Regions from separate parts of the Kribbella sp. NPDC003557 genome, predicted to be linked through region 2. Evidence: riboswitches for the same ligand, from Rfam matches in the RefSeq annotation. Region 2 holds a riboswitch; the other holds the start of a gene.
What was found. Region 2 has a riboswitch for FMN ahead of ribB (3,4-dihydroxy-2-butanone-4-phosphate synthase). Riboswitches for the same ligand answer to the same signal wherever they lie in the genome.
Positions count from the first base shown of each region.

Region 1: linked by a shared signal. The riboswitch ahead of ribD (bifunctional diaminohydroxyphosphoribosylaminopyrimidine deaminase/5-amino-6-(5-phosphoribosylamino)uracil reductase RibD) and the one ahead of ribB (3,4-dihydroxy-2-butanone-4-phosphate synthase) in region 2 are both predicted to bind FMN.

Region 1 covers NZ_JBEXMY010000003.1:55,761-66,595, reverse strand. Annotated here, with positions in the region: gene ABZW60_RS12170 (ABC transporter substrate-binding protein) at 1-520, opposite strand, end outside; gene ABZW60_RS12165 (DNA-binding protein) at 701-1,318, opposite strand; gene ABZW60_RS12160 (VWA domain-containing protein) at 1,428-3,341, shown strand; gene ABZW60_RS12155 (protein kinase) at 3,352-4,485, shown strand; gene ABZW60_RS12150 (MFS transporter) at 4,533-5,744, shown strand; FMN riboswitch at 5,802-5,935, shown strand; gene ribD (bifunctional diaminohydroxyphosphoribosylaminopyrimidine deaminase/5-amino-6-(5-phosphoribosylamino)uracil reductase RibD) at 6,117-7,145, shown strand; gene ABZW60_RS12140 (riboflavin synthase) at 7,146-7,772, shown strand; gene pnuC (nicotinamide riboside transporter PnuC) at 7,769-8,443, shown strand; gene ABZW60_RS12130 (bifunctional 3,4-dihydroxy-2-butanone-4-phosphate synthase/GTP cyclohydrolase II) at 8,444-9,682, shown strand; gene ribH (6,7-dimethyl-8-ribityllumazine synthase) at 9,682-10,155, shown strand; gene ABZW60_RS12120 (hypothetical protein) at 10,408-10,548, opposite strand.
Region 2 covers NZ_JBEXMY010000002.1:719,250-730,084, forward strand. Annotated here, with positions in the region: gene ABZW60_RS09310 (DUF4038 domain-containing protein) at 1-687, opposite strand, end outside; FMN riboswitch at 735-868, shown strand; gene ribB (3,4-dihydroxy-2-butanone-4-phosphate synthase) at 953-1,567, shown strand; gene ABZW60_RS09320 (transketolase C-terminal domain-containing protein) at 1,551-2,519, opposite strand; gene ABZW60_RS09325 (transketolase) at 2,516-3,394, opposite strand; gene ABZW60_RS09330 (sugar phosphate isomerase/epimerase family protein) at 3,391-4,386, opposite strand; gene ABZW60_RS09335 (carbohydrate ABC transporter permease) at 4,427-5,323, opposite strand; gene ABZW60_RS09340 (sugar ABC transporter permease) at 5,320-6,219, opposite strand; gene ABZW60_RS09345 (extracellular solute-binding protein) at 6,224-7,519, opposite strand; gene ABZW60_RS09350 (nucleoside hydrolase) at 7,516-8,409, opposite strand; gene ABZW60_RS09355 (FGGY family carbohydrate kinase) at 8,526-9,926, shown strand; gene ABZW60_RS09360 (hypothetical protein) at 9,913-10,758, opposite strand.

The sequences.
Region 1 (10,835 bases), on a different contig from region 2:
GCTGGCCGAGCGCGGCGTTGTAGTTCGGCACGCGGACCGGGTTCAGGTTCTTGCTCGTGGCGTAGTCGTCCTGGACGGTGCCCTGCACGACCACGACCCGCTTGCCGCTGAGCTGGTCGAACGTGGTGATCCCGGAGTCCTTGGTGGTGTTCAGGCCGAGGTAGCCAAAGTCATAGCCGTTGCTGAACGCAACGGTCTTCTTACGGGCCTCGGTGATCGTGATCGACGAGCTGCCGAGGTCGAACTGACCGCCGTTCACCTGCGACAGCAGGGCGGAGAAGTCGGTCCCGACGAACTCCGGCTTCAGGTTCAGCTTCGCCGCCACCGCGGTGATCAGGTCGTTGTCGAAGCCGGTGAACTTCCCGTCCTTGACGTACACGTTCGGCGGCGCGTCGGTGAGCGTGCCGATCCGCAGCGTCCCCGCCGTCATCAGGCCCAGATCCTGGCCGCCCGCCGCGGCGTCGTCCCCGTTGCTGCCACAGGCAACCATCGCGCTCGCCAAGGTGATGGCCCCGACCACTGCGACAACCCGCCGAAAAGCGCCGAACGCGCGCACAACTGTCTCCTCACAACGTCAACGAAAGCAGGACGGTTCGCCCCTGCCGCAGCAAGCCAACACCAGGCCCGCGGCCCGCATTCCGTCCTGACGAAGCGTGAGACGGCGCCGAATGTCTACTCCGGTTGTGCTATATCAGAGCGATCAGCCGTGATGCCGGTCATAGTGCGCGAGCGCGTCGGCGGTCCGACCGGTGCCGTAGGCAAGTAACAGCTCGGCCACCCCGGGTGACACCGCGGCCGCCGCGGTGGCCGCCCGCTGGATCTCGTCGGCGGACGCGACCGCCCGGAACAGGTCCTGCAGCTCCCGGACGACGGCGCGGGCCGACGGCGCCAGGGCCGGCGACACGTCGGGCGGCCCGCCGGGGATCGTCAGCGGGCGCACGAACCGGGCCGGCGGATCGACGGGCTGCCCGGCCGGGGCCGATCGCTGCAGGTGCGCGGTCGTCGGCCGTGTGTAGGCGCTGGTGGCGGCGCGGATGCCGTCCAGCTCATGGGCGATGTGCTCGGGCTCGATACCGCCGGCCACGGCCAGGTCGGCGAGCTCGGACACGGCCCGCAGCCGGGACACGACGGCGGGATTGCCGATCTTCACCCGCTGCGCGCTGACCAGCTGCGAGAGCATCGGCGCGGACAGCCCGATCACCTGCGCGAGCCCGCCCTGGGTCAGGCCGAGCGCCGCGGTGATCCGCCGGACCACCTCGCCCAGCGGCTCGCCGTACAACTCGACCTGCTGCTGCAGGTTCTGCGCCGTCTGCTCCATGCAAAGATCTTCGCATTCGCGAACCCGAATATCCAGCCTGGAACCGACTTGACATTTGCGATAGCAAACTGCGAAGGTTTGCGGCAGCGAATCTCAGCGGAGGACAACGATGACGACTCACCAGGCTCACCGCCGCCCCGCGGTGTGGGCGCTCCTCGCCGTCACGCTCGCCGCCGTCCTGGGCGGTCTGACCGCGCCGGCGGCGCTGGCGGACCCGGCCCCGATGGGCGGCAGGCTCGTGCTGGTGCTCGACTCGTCCGGCTCGATGGCGGAGCCGGCCGGCGACGGGCAGACCAAGATCGCGGCCGCGCGCACCGCGCTGACCAGCGTGGTGAGCAAGCTTCCGGACGGCGCCGAGGTCGGCCTCCGGGTGTATGGCGCGACCGTGTTCAAGCGCACCCAGGCCGGCGCCTGCACCGACACCCAGCTGACCGTCCCGATCGGCACCGGCAACCGGCCGCAGTTGCAGGCGGCGATCGCCAGGTACAAGCCTTTTGGTGAGACGCCGATCGCCTACGCCCTCCAGCAGGCGGCGAAGGATGTCGGGCCGGTCGGCCAGCGCACGATCGTCCTGGTCTCCGACGGTGAGGCCACTTGTGCGCCCGAGCCGTGCGCGGTCGCGCGGTCGATCGCGAAGCAGGGCATCGATCTGAAGATCGACGTCGTCGGGTTCCGCGTCGGCGGGAAGGCGCGCAGCCAGCTCCAGTGCGTGGCTCGCGAAGGCCGCGGCGACTACTACGACGCGGACTCGACCGTCGACCTCGAGGCGGGCCTGGACCGGTTGTCCACCCGCGCGTTCCGCCCGTTCCGGCTGTCGGGCACGCCGGTGCGGGGCGCGGCGCAGCAGGAGGGCGCGCCGGTGCTTGCCCCCGGCCACTACCTGGACACGTTCGGCACCGACCGGACCGCGAGGTACTACACGATCAAGCGGACGATGGCGAAGTCGACGCTGCGGGCCGGGATCAGCTTCCGGCGACCGGTCCCCGGCGGCTCGGTGATCGAGGCCGCGGTGAAGCTGAACACCCTGAGCGGTGAGACGTGCGGCTGGAGCTATCCGCTGTCGTTCGAGGGTGAGCAGGGCGTCGCCACCGGTTCGGCGTCCAGCTGGGCCGGGGACTACCCGAAAGAGTGCGCGACCGACGAGCAGTTGGTGCTCACGGTCTCGGGCGGCAGGGACTTCGCCCAACTCAAGTCCGCGCCGTACGAGTTGCGTGTCGACGAGGAGCCGGCCGTCGAGTCCACCGCGAACCTGCCGGCCGAGGCGGGGGATCCGGCGTGGACGCCGATGCCGGGGGCGACGCCGCGCGAGATCGTCCCGGGCTCGAGCTTCGCCGACGCGCCGCTGGTCGCCGCCGGCAGCTACAAGACCACGCTGATGCCCGGCGAGGTCCAGCTCTACAAGGTGAAGGCCGACTGGGGCCAGCGGATCCAGGCGCAGGTGTCCGTCCCGGAGCTCGGCGCGGCGACCAGGAAGGCCGTGGACGTCGGTCGGTATCTCGATCTGGACGTGATCTCGCCGACCGGGGAGGACGTGTACGCCGTGTTCGCGAAGAAGGTGCCCAGTGGGGCCGGCAAGCGCGCGGTGCTCGACCCGAACGGCACGGTGAAGGGGATCACCACGAAGGAGATCCGGTACCTGAACCGCGACGGTGCGAACAACCAGGACACCGGGACGTCGCTGCCGGGGGAGTACTACGTCGCGGTGTCGATGACGCGGAAGACGGACGACAAGGCGTTCACCGTTCCGATGACGCTGACGGTCGGCTTGGTCGGCACGGCGGGAGCGGGCAAGCCGACGTACGTGGACGGCGCGACGCCGGTGGCCGGCGAGTCCGTGACACCGAGCAGCACCCCGTCGCCGGAGTCGGGTCAGCCCAACCAGGCGAGCGGTCCGGTCCAGGGGCGGGTCGACGGCGGCGACAGCGATGACAGTGCGCCGGTCGCTCTGGTGGCGGGTCTGGCCGGCGGTGGTGTCGTGCTCCTGATGGTTGGCGCGCTGCTGGTGGTCCGGCTGCGGCGGTAAGTTCTGGGCGGTGGAGGCGTTTGCGGGCCGGTATCGGCTGATCGACCTGATCGGGACCGGCGGCATGGGGTCGGTCTGGCGGGCGTGGGATCTGCGGCGGTCGACCTTCGTCGCCGCGAAGGTTCTCGGCCAGCACGATGCGGCGACGCTGCTGCGGTTCGTCCGGGAGCAGTCGCTGCGGATCGAGCATCCACACGTGGTCGCTCCGCACGGGTGGGCCGCGGACGACGACAAGGTCGTGTTCGCGATGGACCTGGTCCGGGGTGGTTCGGTGGCGACCCTGCTCGGCGATCACGGTCCGCTGCCGCCGGCGTACGTCGCCGTACTGCTGGATCAGTTGCTGTACGGGCTGTCCGCGGTGCATGCCGCCAGGGTGGTGCACCGGGACGTCAAGCCGGCCAACCTTCTGCTCGACGTGACCGGGACCGGGCGGCCGCACCTGCGGCTGTCGGACTTCGGTGTCGCCGGTCTGCTCGACGAGCCGCGGATGACCCGCCACAGCACGGTCCTCGGGACGCCCGGCTATCTCGCACCCGAGCAGCTCGCGGGCGCGGACCCCGATCCCCGGCAGGACCTGTACGCCGTCGGCGCCGTCGCCATCGAACTCCTCACCGGCGAACGCCCCGACGCAACCGGCCCACTCCCGCAGCTGGACGGCCCACTGGGCGACTTCATCAACAACCTCACGGCCAAAGACCCGTCCGACCGTCCCGACTCCGCCACCACCGCCGGCCGCCTGCTGTCCGCGACGGGAGCCGTCCCACCCCAGCCCGCCACTCCCTGGGCCCAAACCCCCGACACCCCCGAAGTCTTCGACCAACTCCCACCCCTCCCCGCCGACTGGACCTCCACGACCCCGCCGAAGGCACCCAACGCACCGACCCCGCCGCACGCCCCGGGCACCGCCGTCGGCGCGACCGCCGTGGCCGGCTACCCCGCCACCGTCAGGTGGGCTCCCGCGCCCCCGCCGAACGCACCCAACCCACCGCACGCCCAGACCGCCTCGGGCGGCCGGGCCGCCGCCGGGCGAAGCTCGTCCGGCGGGCGGGGTGGGTCGGGCAGGTTGTTGTGGGTGGTGGCTGTGGCTTGTTTCGTGGGAGCGGCCGGGCTGCTGGGGAGCGCTGCCTGGTTGCTGTTGCGCTGACGGAATTCCACCGGACGGCGGGCGCGGTGCGTGGAAGACTTCTGGTGATGGATGCGCCAGTGGTCACCGCGCCGAGGACCGGTCGGCTGACGTTCCTGATCGCCGCGCTGGCGATCACGACGACCGTCGGGTACGGCGTGCTCACCTACGCGTTCAGCGCCCTCGTCGGGCCGATGAGCAACGAGCTCTCCGTCTCCACGACCACCGCGGTCGGCGCGTCGACGATCGCCGTCCTGGTCAGCGGCCTCATCTCGATCCCGGTCGGCCGTCGGCTCGACGTCCGCGGCGGACGCGGCCTGATGACGTCCGGCTCACTTCTCGCCGCGGCCGCCGTCCTCGGCTGGTCGCAGGTCCAGAACACCGTCCAGCTCTACGCCGTTTTCGCAGTGATCGGCGTCGCGAGCGCCATGGTCCTGTACCCGCCCGCCTTCGCCGTCGTGGTCGCCGTTGCCGCCCCGACGGCCCGGACGAGCTCGATCCTCACCATCACGATGGTCGGCGGCCTGGCCAGCTCGATCTTCATCCCGCTCACCGGCTACCTCGCCCACTCCCTCGGCTGGCGCGCCGCGCTGCTGGTCCTGGCCGGCGTCCTCGCCGTCATCACCATCCCGCTGCACTTCCTCGCCGTACCCGGGCAAGCGCCACGACCCGCGACCACGAAACACCCCAGATCACCGGCCAGAGTGCTGCACGATCCCGGGTTCTGGCTGCTCGCCGGCGCGTTCGTCGTACACAGCGCGGGGCTGGCCGTGATCGCGGTCCACCTGGTCCTCTACCTCGTCAGCCTGGGGCATCCGCCGGCGCGGGCGGCGAGCCTGGCCGGACTGCTCGGCCTGATGTCGGTGACCGGGCGGTTGGTGGCCAGCGTGTCCGCCCGGTGGTTGCCGATGGCGACGGTCACCGCGCTGATCCTGGTCGTCCAGGGCGTCGCGGTCGCGCTGCTGCCGGCCGTCGGACGCCACGTCGGCGGGGCGATCGCCTGCCTGGTCCTGTTCGGCCTCGGTTTCGGGGTGTCGTCGATCGCGACCCCGGCGATCCTGCTCGACCGGTACGGCGCGAGCGGCTTCGGCACGATCGCCGGGATGCTCGGCACCCCGACCACGATCGCGAAGGCCGTCGGGCCGCTCGCCGGCGCCGCGCTGGCCGGCGCGTTCGGGTACCGGCCGCTGATCCTCGCTGTGGCCGTCGGCTGCGCGCTGGCAGGTGCGGCGCTGGCACTCACCCGGCGACTGGTTCCGCCGGCGTCGACCAGGATGTGACCTGGGTCGTGGTGCGGGTTGCGGAGGAGGGCATACTTGAAACACGAGTGAACCCACTCGCGTGCTCCGGGGTCGGTGTAATTCCGAGCCGGCGGTAACAGTCCGCGACCCGGTCGCTGCGGTATGGCGACCGGTTGACCTGGTGGAATTCCAGGACCGACGGTGAAAGTCCGGATGGGAGGCGCACGCGGTCGGCGGGTGCGCTCTGGCGCCCTACGGCGCGGAGCGTGGGCTGTGACGGCCCGCGGGACGCGACGGCGAAGGTCCGGCGACGGGCCGGGTGCCGGGACCGGTGAGGTCCCGGCGGGCGGTGGAGCGGACGTGCCGGCCGGAGGCCCCGGAGTGCGTCCGTGACGACGAGGGGCCCCAGCAGTGAACGACGCGTCGCCGATCGACATCGCCTGGATGAGGCGTGCTGTCGAGTTGGCTGCGAGAGGTGTCGGCAGCACCCATCCCAATCCGGTGGTCGGGTGTGTGATCACCGGCCGCGACGGCCATCCGGTGGGCGAGGGCTTCCATGCCGTTGCCGGCGGCCCGCACGCCGAGGTCGAGGCGCTCCGGATGGCCGGCGACCGCGCCCGCGGCGGGACGGCGTACGTCACGCTCGAGCCGTGCAACCACACCGGCCGGACCGGTCCGTGCGCGGATGCGCTGATCGAGGCCGGGATCGCGCGCGTCGTGTACGCCGTCCCCGATCCGAACCGGACCGCCGCGGGCGGCGCCGAGAAGCTGCGGGCCAAGAACATCGAGGTCGTCGAGGGCGTCCTGCGCTCCGAGGCCGAGGCGGTCAACTACGTCTGGCTGCACAGCGTGCGGGTCGGCCGCCCGTTCGTCACCTGGAAGTTCGCGACCACGCTCGACGGGCGGTCCGCGGCGCCGGACGGGACCAGCAAGTGGATCACCGGCCCGATCGCCCGGGCCGACGTGCACCGGCTGCGGGCCGAGTGCGACGCGATCGTCGTCGGCACCCAGACGGTGCTGAACGACGACCCCGAGCTGACGGTCCGCGACGAGAACGACGTCCCGGCGGCGCGGCAGCCGCTCCGGGTGGTCGTCGGTGACCGCGAGATCCCGCCGACCGCGCGAGTCCGCAACGACCGCGCGGAGACCCTGCTGCTGCCGACCCACGATCCCGCCGAGGTGCTCCGGCAGCTGGACGACCGGCAGATCCGGCACCTCTGGCTCGAAGGCGGCCCGACGCTGGCCGCCGCGTTCCTGCGCGCCGGTCTGGTCGACCAGATCGTTGCGTACGTCGCCCCGGCCGTGCTCGGCTCCGGCTACGCCGCGGTCGGCGACCTCGGCGCGGAATCGATCGACCACCTGCGGCGGTTCAAGCTAGCGGACGTCACCCGCCTCGGCGACGACGTCCGGCTGACCCTGGTTCCTCTGGGAGGAAAGTAGATGTTCACCGGCATCATCGAAGAACTCGGCACGGTCGAGTCCCTGGATCTGCTGGACGGTGACGCCGCGCGGCTCACCATCCGCGGTCCGAAGGTGACCGAGGACGCCGCGCACGGCGCCTCGATCGCGGTCAACGGCTGCTGCCTGACGGTGGTGGAGTACGGCGGTGGCGTGTTCACCGCGGACGTGATGCGCGAGACGCTGCAGCGGACCAGCCTCGGCGGCCTGGAGAAGGGCTCGCCGGTCAACCTCGAGCGGGCCGTCGCCGCGCACGAGCGGCTCGGTGGCCATATCGTCCAGGGCCACGTCGACGGCACCGGCACGATCGCCTCCCGCACCCCGGCCGAGCGCTGGGAGGACGTCCGGGTCGCGACGTCCCCGGAGATCCTGCGGTACGTCGCCGAGAAGGGATCGATCGCGATCGACGGCGTCTCGCTGACCGTGACCGACGTCGACGACGCGACCGGCACGTTCGGGGTCAGCCTGATCCCGACCACGCTCGAGCTGACCGTGCTGGGCGCGAACAAGGTGGGCGACACCGTCAACCTCGAGGTCGACGTGATCGCGAAGTACGTCGAGCGGCTGCTGACCGCCGGCACCGGGCAGGACAACGGAGGCGAGAAGTGAACGCGATCGACTGGCTGTTGCACTCCCAGGTGACGATCGCCGGGTCGCCGGTGCTGGTCCGGGAGATCGTCGGCAACGTGTTCGGTCTGGCCAGCGCGCTGTTCGGCATGCGCCGGCTGGTCGCCGCGTGGCCGGTCGGCATCGTCGGCAACGTGCTGCTGTTCACCGTCTTCGTCGGCGGGATCTTCGACACGCCGCAGGACAAGGACCTCTGGGGCCAGGCCGGCCGCCAGGTGTTCTTCGCGCTCGTCAGCCTGTACGGGTGGTACCGCTGGTACCAGACCCGTCACCACGGCGCGGACAAGGGTGTGCAGCCGCGCTGGGCGACGACGCGTGAGCGGCTCGAGCTCGGCGGTATCGCCGTGGTGCTGTACGCGATCGCGTACTTCGTGCTGCGCGAGCTCGGCTCGTGGGGCCCGCAGTGGGACGCGTGGATCCTCACCGGGTCGATCCTGGCGACGTACGGGATGGCGCGCGGCTTCGTCGAGTTCTGGCTGATCTGGATCGCCGTCGACGTGGTCGGCGTACCGCTGCTGATCCAGGCGAAGTTCTACCCGTCCGCGTCGATGTACATCGTGTACGGGCTCTTCTGCGTGGTCGGCTTCGCGTCGTGGTGGAAGATCCAGAACCGTGAGCGGATCGAGACTCCTGAACCGGTGGTGGTGGGTTAGATGGGTGACGTGCTGAAGCTCGACACGATCGAGCACGCGATCGAGGAGATCCGCGCCGGGCGGCCGGTGATCGTCGTCGACGACGAGGACCGCGAGAACGAGGGCGACCTGATCTTCGCCGCCTCCAAAGCGACGCCGGAGCTGCTGGCGTTCCTGATCCGGTACAGCTCCGGTGTGGTGTGTGTGCCGATGGAGGGCTCGGAGCTCGACCGGCTCGGGATCCCGCTGATGACGCCGCACAACCGGGAGCGGATGCGGACGGCGTACACGATCTCGGTCGACGCGCGCGACGGCATCTCCACCGGGATCTCCGCGGCCGACCGGGCGCGGACGATCCGGGTGCTGACGGACTCCGCCTCCGAGCCGTACGACCTGGTGCAGCCCGGGCACGTGTTCCCGCTGCGCGGTCGCGAGGGCGGCGTCCTGGTCCGCCCCGGACACACCGAGGCGTCGATCGACCTCGCGCGTATCGCCGGACTGACGCCGGCGGCGGTGATCTCCGAGATGGTCAACGACGACGGGACGATGAAGCGCGGCCCCGAGCTGCGCGCGTTCGCCGACGAGCACGGGCTGGTGCTGGTGTCGATCGACGACCTGATCCGGTACCGGCGCCGCACCGAGTCCCAGATCCAGCGGGTCGCGACGACGACCCTGCCGACCCGGTACGGCGACTTCGTTGCCCACGGCTACCGGAACGTGGTGGACGGGTCGGAGCAGCTCGCGCTGGTCCGCGGCGAGATCGGCGACGGGCCGACGCTCGTGCGGCTGCACTCGGAGTGCCTGACCGGCGACGTGTTCGGTTCGCTGCGCTGCGACTGCGGGCCGCAGCTGGACGAGGCGCTCCGGCAGGTCGCCGCCGAGGGCGGTGTCGTCGTCTATCTGCGCGGCCATGAAGGGCGCGGGATCGGGCTGCTGCACAAGCTGCAGGCGTACGAGTTGCAGGACGCGGGCCGGGACACCGTCGACGCGAACCTGGACCTCGGGTTGCCCGCCGACGCCCGCGACTACGGCACCGGTGCGCAGATCCTCGCCGACCTCGGGGTGACGTCGGCGCGGCTGCTGACGAACAACCCCGACAAGCTCGCCGGTGTGCAGGGCTACGGCATCGACGTGGTCGAGCGCCGCGGGATCTTCATCGACCCGACCGAGCACAACCTGCGGTACCTGCGCACCAAGCGCGACCGGATGGGCCACCACCTGCCAGGTGGCGTGTTGACCGAAGAGAACGGAGCCGGCTGATGTCGGGCAGTGGAGCACCCACCATCGAGGCACCCCGCGTGGACGGCGCCCGGGTCGCGATCGTCGCCGCCCAGTGGCACCCGAAGGTCACCGACGGCCTACTCGCCGGCGCCCTCCGCGCACTGGAAGACTCCGGCGTCACCGACCACGCCGTGATCCGCGTACCCGGGTCTTTCGAACTTCCCGTCGCGGCTTTGCACGCCGCGAAGTCCGGCTACGACGCCGTCGTCGCGCTCGGCGTGGTGATCCGGGGCGACACCCCGCACTTCGAGTACGTCTGCCAGGCCGCGACCGAGGGCCTCATGCAGGTAGGCGTCAGCACCGGGGTGCCGGTCGGCTTCGGCGTACTCACCTGCGACAACGACCCCCAGGCGCTGGACCGAGCCGGCCTCCCCGACAGCCGCGAAGACAAAGGCTACGAAGCCACCCAAGCCGCCCTCTCCACCCTGGCCGCCGTCCGCGCACTGGGGTAGCCGACCCGCGCGTGCTAAGCAGCCGCTACTTCGTCGCTGCGTTCCTCAACGCGGCTGCTCCGCGCGCTCCCACCCGCCCTCCGGCTTGGTGCCGGTGCATCTTTTGCCCGCTGCCGCGGGCGGGTGGTCGGCTGCCGCCGACGCCTGCGGGCTGCCGCCCGCGGTTGGCTGCCAGCGGGTGTCCGCGGACGAGTGGACTGTTGTGGCGGGGCTGTGGCTCTGGACCGGTGGTGTGCGCGCGGAACGCCATTCTCAGGGCTTCGTCGTGGACGGCGAACGGCTCGACTGGGTGCTGAGGCCGTTGCTCCTCGGCCGGCGCATCGCTGTGCCGCTGCCGAACGCCCAGAACGTCTTCCCGCCGGTGAGCGCGTCGGTGACCAGGCATCCGTCCACACCGCTACCTCAGTCGTCGGGCATCGGCAGCTCGACAGTACGTATAGGCCCACTGGCGCCGCCCGCACGCCTGGCGCTGCGCCCACCGCCGGGGCAGTGGGCGTATAAGTACAGTCGAGCTGCACAGCTAGACGGTCGTCCCGCCACTGAAGGCCCAGCCAGAACGCTCCGCTCATCCGCGGACACCCGCCGGCAGTCACCCGCGGGAGGCAGCCCGCAATCGTCCGCGGCAGCCGACCATCCGCCCGTGGCAGCGGGCAACAAACAAGCCGGCGCTCAGCCGGACG
Region 2 (10,835 bases):
GTACTCGACGTTCAGCTGCCGCAGATGACCGTCGGGCAGGTCCTCGAAGCCGACGTCGAAGCCTTCGTCCTGGGTGCGGTCGCGGGGGCCGACCGCGCGCATGTCCGGTTGCACGGTCATCAGGAGTACTGCGTTGAATCCCTTGGACTGCCGGTCCCGGGCATACTCACGCACTTGCTCCGGGGTAGCGCGCCAGGGCAGAGCCCATGCGGTGTCGGCGACCAGGATCGCCGGCGTCCCGTCGGCATGCACGAGACTGCGCCCACCAGGCGACATCCGCCAGAACCCATGGCGATAGAACGGATTGAGCTCGTCGTCGAGCGCGGGGGCCACGTCGAACTCCCCGAAGCCGGGCGCCACATCGAGCCCGCTGGACGCGGCGGCACCGCCGGGGGCGCCGGGCGCTGGGGGCACGTCCGGCCGGGTCGGCGTCGGCTCGCTCGTCCACCGCCAACGGCCGGCAATCGGCGCCGCGAAGCGGACCTTCCGCACCGCAGCAACGCCCGCTGCGGCGGCTCCTCCGGCCGCACCATCGCCCGGTCCCGTGCTACCTCCCGGCGCCGCGCCGCCGCCTGCGGCGGCGTAGAACGTGGGGCGGCGGAGTGCCAGGCCGGACTCGTGCTCGAAATCGACCCAGTCACCGGTAACCGGCAGTTCGATCGGGTGCCAGACGGATGAGATGGACATGACACTCCTGAGGTGCTGGTTGCCGTTAAGCTGATGGTCGAGAGAACACACGTGCTCTGGGGTCGGTGAAATTCCGAGCCGGCGGTGACAGTCCGCGACCCGTGACTCCGCGAGGAGGAGCGGTTGACCTGGTGGAACTCCAGGACCGACGGTGAAAGTCCGGATGGGAAGACGCACGTGGCAGCCGCACGTCCCCTGATCCGGGGCGTGGGGTTTGTCGTTGCCCCCGGAGTGCTCTGCGCGCACTGCCGAGAGGACGACGACCATGACCACGACCACCAGCCTGGACACGATCGAGCACGCCGTCGCGGAGATCGCCCTCGGGCGACCCGTGGTGGTCGTCGACGACGAGGACCGCGAGAACGAGGGCGACCTGACGTTCGCCGCGAGCCTCGCGACCCCCGAGGTGATGGCGCTGCTCGTCCGCCACACCAGCGGCTACGTCTGCGCGCCCGCCGCGCCGGAGATCCTGGACCGGCTCGAGCTGCCGCTGATGGTGCCGGACAACCAGGACAGCCTGCGGACGGCGTACACCGTGTCGATCGACGCGGCCACCGGCGTCGGCACCGGCATCTCCGCGGCGGACCGGGCCCGGACCGTCCGCGTGCTGGCCGACCCCTCGGCGCAGCCCGCGGACCTGATCCGGCCCGGTCACATCCTGCCGTTGCGCGCCGTCGACGGCGGAGTCCGGCAGCGGCCCGGTCACACCGAGGCCACTGTCGAACTCGTCCGGCTGGCCGGACTGCCGCCGGTCGGCGTCATCGGCGAGCTCATGAACGACGACGGCACGCTGATGACCGGCGCGGACCTGCGCACCTTCGCCGACGCCCATGGCTTCGCGATGATCTCGATCGCGGATCTCGTCAGCTACCTGACCTGACCAGCGTGCGGGCGGCGTCGGCGATCCCGTCCGCGGACAGCCCGTACCGGTCCAGCAGGTAGCCGGCCGACCCCGTGGGTGCGAACTCGCCGATCCCGAGGATCGACACCCGGGCCGGATGGTGCTGGACCACGGTCTCCGCGACCGCGCCGCCGAGCCCGCCGCCCGACACCGCTTCCTCGGCGGTCACGATGCCGGCGGTCTCGCGCGCGGCCGCGACCACGGCGTCGACGTCCAGCGGTTTCACCGTCGGCATCGACAGCACCCGGGCCGAGATCCCTTCCTCGGCGAGCCGTTCGGCGGCGGCCAGTGCCCGCCACAGCACGGTCCCGTTGCTGATCACGGTGACATCGCCGCCCTCGCGGACCGTGATCGCCCTGCCGAGGTGGAACTCGTAGTCGTCGGCGTACACCTTCGGCACGCTCATCCGGCTGACCCGGATGAACACCGGCCCCTGTGACGCGGCCGCCCAGCGCAGCGCGGCCGCGGTCTCGATCGGGTCGGCCGGGACGATGATCGTGAGCCCGGCGATCGCCCGCAGCCACGCGATGTCCTCGATCGAGTGGTGCGTCGGCCCGAGCTCGCCGTACGCCACACCGGGGCTCATGCCGCACAGCTTCACGTTGGTGTTCGAGTACGCGACGTCGGCCTTGATCTGCTCGAGCGCCCGGCCGGTGAGGAAGCAGGACGCCGCCGAGACGAACGGGATCCGGCCGCCGTTGGCCAGCCCGGACGCCACCCCGACCATGTCCTGCTCCGCGATGCCGACGTTGATCAGCCGGTCCGGGAACGCCTTGCGGAAACTGTTCAGCTTGCTCGAGCCGACCGAGTCGTTGACCACCCCGACGATCCGGTGATCGGCCTCGGCGAGCTCCGCGAGCGTCTCGACGTACGCGTCCCGGCAGTCGTAGCGCGGCTGGTCGGCGATCGAACGGGTCTCCAACGCTGTCATGCCAGCTCCTTCAGGGCTTGCTGGTACTCGGACGCGTCCGGCACCCGGTGGTGCCACGCGACGTTGTTGCTCATGAACGAGATCGGGTGGCCCTTGTGCGTGTGGGCGATCACGAAGGTCGGCTTGCCCGGCCGGAACGGTACGGCGGACAGCACGTCGAGCAGCTCGCCGTGGTCGTGGCCGTTGACCTCGACCACCGCGAACCCGAACGCGGCCGCCTTGTCCGGCAGCGGGTCGAGGTCGTTGGTCTCCTTGGTGGTCGCGCCCTGCTGCAGCCGGTTCCGGTCGACGATCACGGTCAGCCGGTCCAGCTGGTACTGCGAGGCCGCCATCATCGCCTCCCAGTTCGAGCCCTCCTGCAGCTCGCCGTCGCCGACCAGGACGTACGTCCGCCGCAGTGAGACGTCGAGCTTGGCCGAGAGGGCATGGCCGACCGCGACCGGCAGGCCGTGCCCGAGCGGGCCGGTGTTCGCCTCGACGCCGGCCACTTTGTTCCGGTTCGGGTGGCCGTTCAGCGCGGACAGCGGCTTGAGGAACGTCGCGAGCTCCTCGACGGGGAGGAACCCGAACGCCGCGAGCGTCGTGTAGAGCGCCCCGGCGACGTGGCCCTTGCTCAGGATGAACCGGTCCCGCTCGGGGTCGTTCACCGTCTCGGGCGAGATGTCGAGCACCGCGCCGTACAGCGTGGCCAGGATGTCGATCGCGGAGAAGTCGCCGCCGATGTGCCCCGCGCCGGCGTGATGGACCAGCTTGAGGTCCTGGATCCGGATCTGCCGGGCGGCCTCGGCGATGTGCGCGATCTGCTCGGCGCGGCTGCTGTGGATCGGCAGCCGGCCGAGCACCGGCATCGTCGTGTGCTCGACGGTGAGACTCATACGATCTCCGCCATCGAACTCAGCAGGACCTTCTGGACCAGCTTCTGCGCGGCCAGCGCGTCGTGCGACGCCTGCGCGGCCGCGAGGGCCTCGTCGTCCAGGACGTCGAGCGCGTGGTGCACCGCCTTCAGGAAGGTGATCGCCTGCTTCGCCGCCTGCACGCTGTCCTCGCGGAACGGGAACTGGTCGAGCTGCCAGACGCCCTCCCAGTTGTTCTTGCGCAGCGTGTGGAAGAACTCGAACGTCTCGACCAGGTGCACCGAGCCGACCACCATGTCGTCGTCCCAGCCGCGCAGGTTGTCGTTGACGTCGATCGCGAACAGCCGGCCGTAGTCGATCGCCAGCTGTGCCGCGTCGGCCGGCGTCTCCTGGCCGTACAGCGAGTGGCCGAAGTCGAGCAGGATGCCGAGGTTCGGCAGGCCGATCTTCTCGATGCCGAGCAGCGTGCGCGCGACGTTCGGGAAGATGATCTTCACCCGCGGCTCGCGCGGCTTGTACTCGATCACGAAGTTGATGTCGGGATGCGCCGACACCAGCTCCTTGAGCCCGTCCAGCGCCAGGTTCCAGATGTCGTGGTAGTTGACCTGGAACGGATAGTCCCAGCCGTCCTGACCCGGCCACAGCTTCACGTACGAGCAGCCCAGGTCCTTCGCCAGCTCGGTTGCCTGGTGCAACAGCTCGAGGGCCTGCGCGCGAACCTTCGGGTCCGGGTTCGTGAACGATCCCTTGACGAAGTCCTTGGTGTAGATCTCCGGCGTGATCGCGATCGCCTTCAGGTTGTTGCGCTGCAGCGCGCCCTTCACCTCGTCGAGCGTCCCGTCGTACCCGGCGAACGGCCAGTTCAGGTCGACGACGGACAGGTCGCCGACGGCGCCGGCCCGGTCGATCTGCTCCAGCAGGCCGACGGGCTCGCCGTACCCGTCGGTGGCGTAACGGTCCTTGTAGGTGGCGAAGTGCCAGATACCCGCGCCGAAGACCGGCATGTCTGTCATGGTTTCGATTCTCCTTGCCATGGGGCTGTGTGGGGCGGTGTCAGCCCTTCAGCGAGCCGGCGGTGAGTCCGCCGACGATCCAGCGCTGAAGGAGGGTGTAAGCGATGAGGATCGGCACGACGGCGATCAGGATGCCTGCCGCGAGGCCGGTGTTGTTGTTGGCGAACTGGCCCTGGAAGTTCAGCAGCCCGACCGGGATGGTCTTGTGCGCGTCGGAGTTCAGCAGGATCAGCGCGAACAGGAACTCGTTCCAGGTCGCGACCGCGTCCAGGATCGCCACTGTGACCAGGGCGGGCACCGACAGCGGCAGGATGATCGTGAAGAACACCCGCCAGTCGCCGGCGCCGTCCACCCGGGCGGCCTCGATGATCTCGTCCGGGAGCTGCCGGAAGAACGACTGCAGCACCAGCACCTCGAACGGGATGCCGAAGGCCAGGTACGGCCCGATCAGCCCGAAGATGCTGTCGGTCGCACCGGCCTGCCGCATCATGATGAAGACCGGCACGATCGTGATGTAGATCGGGATCGTCAGCCCGAGGAACACCGAGAACATCACCGTCCGGCGGAACTTCATCCGCAGCTTGGCCAGCGCGAACCCGAGCATCGCCGACACCAGCACGCCGAGCGGCACCTTGATCGCGGCCAGGATCGCGCTGTTCTTGTACGTCGTGGCGAAGTTGCCGATGCCCCAGGCGTCCTTGAAGTTGGACCAGGTGAGCTGGTCGGGCCAGGACAGCGGGCCGTTGCCGATGAAGTCGGACAGTGGGCGCACCGCGGTAATGACCAGCAGTGCCAGCGGTGAGATCCAGAAGAGGGCTATCACTGCCAGCGCGAGGGTCATCACCAGGCCGCGGCGTCCCTTGGGCCCAGGACTGACGGGTGCGGCGTCGGCTGTCTGTGCCGGGGCTGTCACCTGGGCCGGAGCGATGGTGGTCATGAGGCCTCCCTGGTCTGGGAGCGGACGTAGGGGATGCCTACCGCGATGGCCACCAGGGTGATCACGACGGCGATCGCCGTGCCGTAACCGGCCTGGTAGTACTGGAAGACGTTGAAGTACATCCACGTCCCCATCACCTGCGTCGACGTCCCGGGGCCGCCGTACGTCATCGCGTAGATCATGTCGAAGACCTTGAACGAGTCGATCAGCGACAGCGCCAGCACGATGTAGTGCGCCGGCCGCAGGCTCGGCATCGTCACGTGCCAGAACTGCTGCCACTTCGTCGCGCCGTCGACGGTCGCGGCCTCGTACAACTCGTTCGGGATGCCCTGCAGCGCGGCCAGGTAGAGCAGCATCGGGAACCCGGTGCGCAACCAGATCGCCGGCACCATCACGGCCCACAACGCGGTCGAGTCCTGCCCGAGCCACGCCTGCGCCAGCCCGTCCAGCCCGATCAGCCGCAGGAACGAGTTGATCGCGCCGTACTGCGGGTTGTACAGCCAGCCCCAGATGCTCGCGATCGACACGAGCGGCAGCACCGCGGGCGTGTAGAAGATCAACCGCAGGATCGGCTTGCCGTGCACCTTGCCGTTCAACGCGATCGCGAGCAGCAGACCGATCACGGTCGGCACGGCGATCGTGACCACGGTCCAGACCAGGTTGTTCCGGACCGCGGTGAGCACGACCGGGTCCTGCGGCAGCTTGAGGTAGTTCTCCAGCCCGACGAACTTGTACGTCGCGCTCAGGCCGTCCCAGTTGGTCAGGCTGAACCACAGTGACGACAACGCCGGGTACACCAGGAACGCGACGTAGACCGCCAGGGCGGGGATGGCGAACAACCAGGGCGACCAGCGGCCACCGCGCTTGGGCTTGATCACTGCGACTGACGTTGCCATGCGCTCAGCTCTTCGCCCAGGCGGAGATGATCTCCTGCATCTTCTTCGCGGCGGCGTCCGGGGCGACCTTGCCCTGCAGGAGATCGCTCTGCACGCTGAAGTACTGGTCGGCCTGCTTCTTCGGGAACGCCTGGTCCTGGATCGTGTAGAACGGGTTGCTGCCGTACTTCTGCGCCCACTCGGCCGCCAGCGGCAGCGCCTTCGGGTCGGGCTCGGCGCCCTTGACCGTGGACGCGGTGACCTGCAGCGCCTTCTGGGTGGCCGGCTGGACGATGAAGTCGATCAGCGCCGCGGCCTTGTCCGCGTTGCCGGACTTCGCGTTGACCATGTAGCCCTCGACGAAGCCGGAGTGCCGGGCCGGGGTCTTGTCGGTCGGCAGCTCGAAGGTGCCGAACGCCGACGAGCTCTTCTTGGCCGACAGGATCGCCGCCGCCTCCGTCCACGGTCCGGTGATCGTGTACGCCGTCTTGCCCTGGACGTAGGCCGGCTCGATGTCGGCAGGGTCGAGACCGAGGGCGCCCTGCGGCACCCACTTCTTGTCCTGCCACTTCTTGAACAGGGCGAACGCCTCGACCACCTCGGGCCGGTCCCAGCTCTCGTCCCCCGTCAGCAGCTTGTCGTGCAGCTCAGGCCCCGCGGTGTGCTCGAGCAGGTACTCGAACAGCCGCATGATGTCCCATCCGTACTTGCCGCCGAGGCCGCACGGCGTCACCCCGACCGCGACGAGCTTGTCGTTGACCGCCTCCAGCTCGGCGTACGTCGTCGGCGCGGCGCTGACGCCGGCCTTGGCGAACAGCGACTTGTTGTACCAGGCACCGATCCCGAGGGACACGAACGGCACCCCGGCCTTCGTCCCGTCGAACGTCATGCCGTCGATCGCCTGGGTGTTGATCTTCGAGTCCCAGCCGTACTTGGAGTAGTACGGCGACAGGTCGAGCGCCTGCTTCGCCTTCGCGAACGGCGCTCCGATCTGGCCGCCCCAGATCCGCCAGACATCCGGGCCCTTGCCACCGAGCAGTTCCGTGCGCAGCTTGTCCGGGTACACCGCGGCGCCCGAGCCGGGCAGGCTGTCGACCGTGGTCGTCGTCCCGTTCTGCTCGTCGAACTTCTTCACCTGCGCCTTCAGCAGCCCGATCGTCTCGTCACCCTCGTAGGTGAACAGCCGCAGGTTGTTCGACGCTGCCTGGGTGGCTCCCCCGCCGGTCGACGTACCACCGCCCGTGCAGGCGGACAGACCGGCGCCGAGCGCGGCGGCGGACGTGAGACCGAGGAATCCCCGGCGGGTGTACGACGTGCTCATGAGTTGCTCCTTTGGCGGGCGAAGCGGCGGATCTTGGCGAACATGTCCTCGAGCAGGAACCGGACGTCGACCTGCTCGCAGACCTGGATGGGGTTGTCGGTGCCCGGCAGGTACCAGCCGTCGACACCGAAGCGCGGCGCCGGACGGGTCCGGAAGTTGCCGCTGTGCGGGTAGAGCATCAAGGAGATGGCGGGCGAGTCGCCGAGGGAGCGGGACTCGATCGGCTCGCCGTGCCAGGTGGCGTTCCACTCCACCAACTGCTCGATCAGGTACTTGCCGAGCGGACCGGCGTCGCCGATCTTCTCCTCGAGCTCGGCGTAGCTGACCGACACCTTCGTGTAGACATCGCTCGGGACCTGCCAGACCGTGATCCCGGACCCGAACACGACGTTCGCGGCGGGGATGTCGTTCGACAGGTTGAACTCCATCCGGTGGTCGGCCGCGTAGCCGTTGTAGCCGCGGCCGCCGATCCAGATCACGATCACGTTCCGGCCGGCGATCTCCGGGTCGAGCAGGATCGCCGAGGCCATGTCGGTCAGCGGGCCGAGGAACGACACGAACAGCGGGTCACCCTCGGAGGCCAGCTTGGACTCCTCGATGATCAGCCGGGCGCCGGGCGAGTCGAGCGGGGTCTGCTCGTCCGGGATGCCGGTCGGGGCGCCGTTCGCGACGGTGACCTGCCCGGTCAGGTCCATCAGGTCCAGCAGCAGGTCGATCTCCTCGCGGGACTCCTCCATGCTGCGGTCCGACCGGCGGGTGCCGAAGTGCGCGGGGATCAGGCCGCGGACGTCGAAGGTCGGCGACAGCAGCCCGTGCACGATCGCGAACTGGTCGTCCGCCTCGTTCTTGGCATCGGTGTTGATGATCACCCGGCGTCTGCTCGGCTTCACGCGGTCTCCTCCAGCTCTGTGAGTGAATAGATATTCAGTAGTGCATAGACCGTCGCCATGAGTGTCACCACGCGGCTAGAGTCACGTCAAGAGCTCAGTTGAAACTTGGAGGGCCGATGGTCCAGGCGGTACTCGCGATCGACCAGGGCACGACCAACTCCAAGGCGGCCCTGGTGACCGCCGACGGAACCGTCCTCGCCACCGGATCGGCGCCCGTCGGCCTGTCGTCCCCGCGCCCCGGCTGGGTGGAACAGGACGCCGAGAACTTGTGGCAGAGCGTTCTCCAGGCGGTGAAGTCCTGCCTCACCCCGGAAGTGGAGATCGTGGGGATCGCGCTGTCGACCCAGCGCGAATCCGTGGTCGGCTGGAACTCCTCGGGCGAGTCCGTCGGTCCGGTGCTGGGCTGGCAGGACGTTCGCACTACTAGTTGGTGTGCCCAACTACCTCACTCTGTCGACGAGCTGGTCCGCCGTCGCACCGGGCTGCGGGTCGACGCGATGTTCTCGGCGCCGAAGATGCGCTGGCTGCTCGACCGGTCCGACGCGCTGGTCGGCACCGTCGACTCCTGGCTGATCCATCGGCTGACTGGTTGCCGCGAGCATCTGACCGAGGCGGGGAACGCGTCGCGGACCTTGCTGTACGACCTGATGGCCCTGGACTGGTCGGACGAGCTACTGAACGCGTTCGGCGTGCCTCGAGGTGCGTTGCCCGGCGTGCGGGCGTCGGACGCGGGATTCGGGAGCACGGCCGGCGTACCGGGATTGGCGGACGGGATTCCGATCGTCGCCGTGCTCGCGGATTCGCACGCCGCGATGTACGGGCAGGGCTGCACCGAGGCGGGCCTGGTCAAGGCGACGTACGGGACCGGGTCGTCGGTGATGACGCCGGTCGACGGCTTCGTGCCGAGCGGATGCACGCTCGCCTGGCTGACCGATCGGCCGGTGTACGCGTTGGAGGGGAACATCGTGTCGTCCGGCGCCGCGCTCGCCTGGACGGCGGAGTTGCTGGGGCTGCCGGACGTCGGCGCGTTGACGGCGCTCGCGGCGACGGTCCCGGCGGCGGACGGCGTGGTCCTGGTACCGGCGTTCGCGGGCCTCGGCGCACCGCACTGGGACCGGGAAGCGCGGGCGGCCCTGACCGGGATGAGCAGCTCGACCACGCGGGCGCACATCGCACGAGCGGCCGTCGACGCGGTCGCTCACCAGATCTGCGACATCGCGGACACGATTCCCGGCACGCTCAGCAGCCTCCGCGCGGACGGCGGCGCGACGGTGTCGGACCTGCTCATGCAGACCCAGGCAGACCTGCTCGGCCATCCGGTCGAAGCCGCCGACGTCGCCGAGATCTCCGCTCTGGGCGTCGCCGAGCTGGCCTGGACGACGCTCGGCGCGACGACCGGCTGGGCGGGGAAACGGTCGTACCGGACGTTCGAGCCCGGGCCCGACGCCGGCGAGCGTGGCCGGCGCCGGGCCGAATGGGCTCAGGCGGTCGCGTCGGTACGCATCAGGCCAGCTTGATCCGGAACACCGCCAGCCGGGCGTCGTGGCCGTCGACGTTCATCGGGATCACCTTGGTGGTGACCAGGTCGAGCCGGACCTTGCCGTCGCCGGCCAGCCAGTTGATCCGGTCGATGCCCTTGAAGAACGCCCGGTGCTCGGCGTCCTGGCCGGTGGCCCGTACGTAGCCGGGGTTGTTGGTGTCCGCGGTCCAGATCACCAGGTGACCTTGGTTGTGGTGGGCCATCACCCGCTCGCGGTGCAGCTTCTTGTGCAGCTGCCACTCGTCCTGCAGGTTCGGGTTCTTGCTGCCGTTGTAGGCGTTCGCGATGTAGTGCGAGTTGATCAGGGCGAACTTCAGCCCCGGGTGCGCGCTGTGCTCGACGACCACCTCGTTGATGAACCGGGTCGGCGTCACGTGGGCGATGCCGGCATGCACGAAGGTGCGCTTCGAGTTCACGATCTTCCACGGTTCCGGCACCGAGATCGGCACCCGGAACGACTTCGGGTCGTGCAGGAACGCGTTGCGGTACTTGCTGCCGAAGTTCCTGGTGATCATCGGCGGCTCGCCGGAATCCCCCTCGCCGATCTCCTGCCAGCCGACGAACGGCCGGTGCCCCGGGTCGCCGCCGCGGACCGCCCGGATCGCGGCCTCCCGGGCGCCGAGGTGCTTGCGCCCGATGTTCGCCGTCACCACCGGTAACCGGAACCACCCGGTCCCCGCCTGTGCCGCCGAGCCGCGCTCGACCGGCCGCGCGGCCGAAGCCGTCTGCGCTCCGGCCACCGAGCCGAGCCCGGCCAGCGCGCCGCCACCGAGTACGAGCGCCTGCCGTCGACTGATTCTGTCGGCCATAACCACCTCCACAAGAGTCCGGCCCGGGAGCCGGAGGGCGAATGTCTTGTCGACCGGCTACGACGTACTCGACGCCC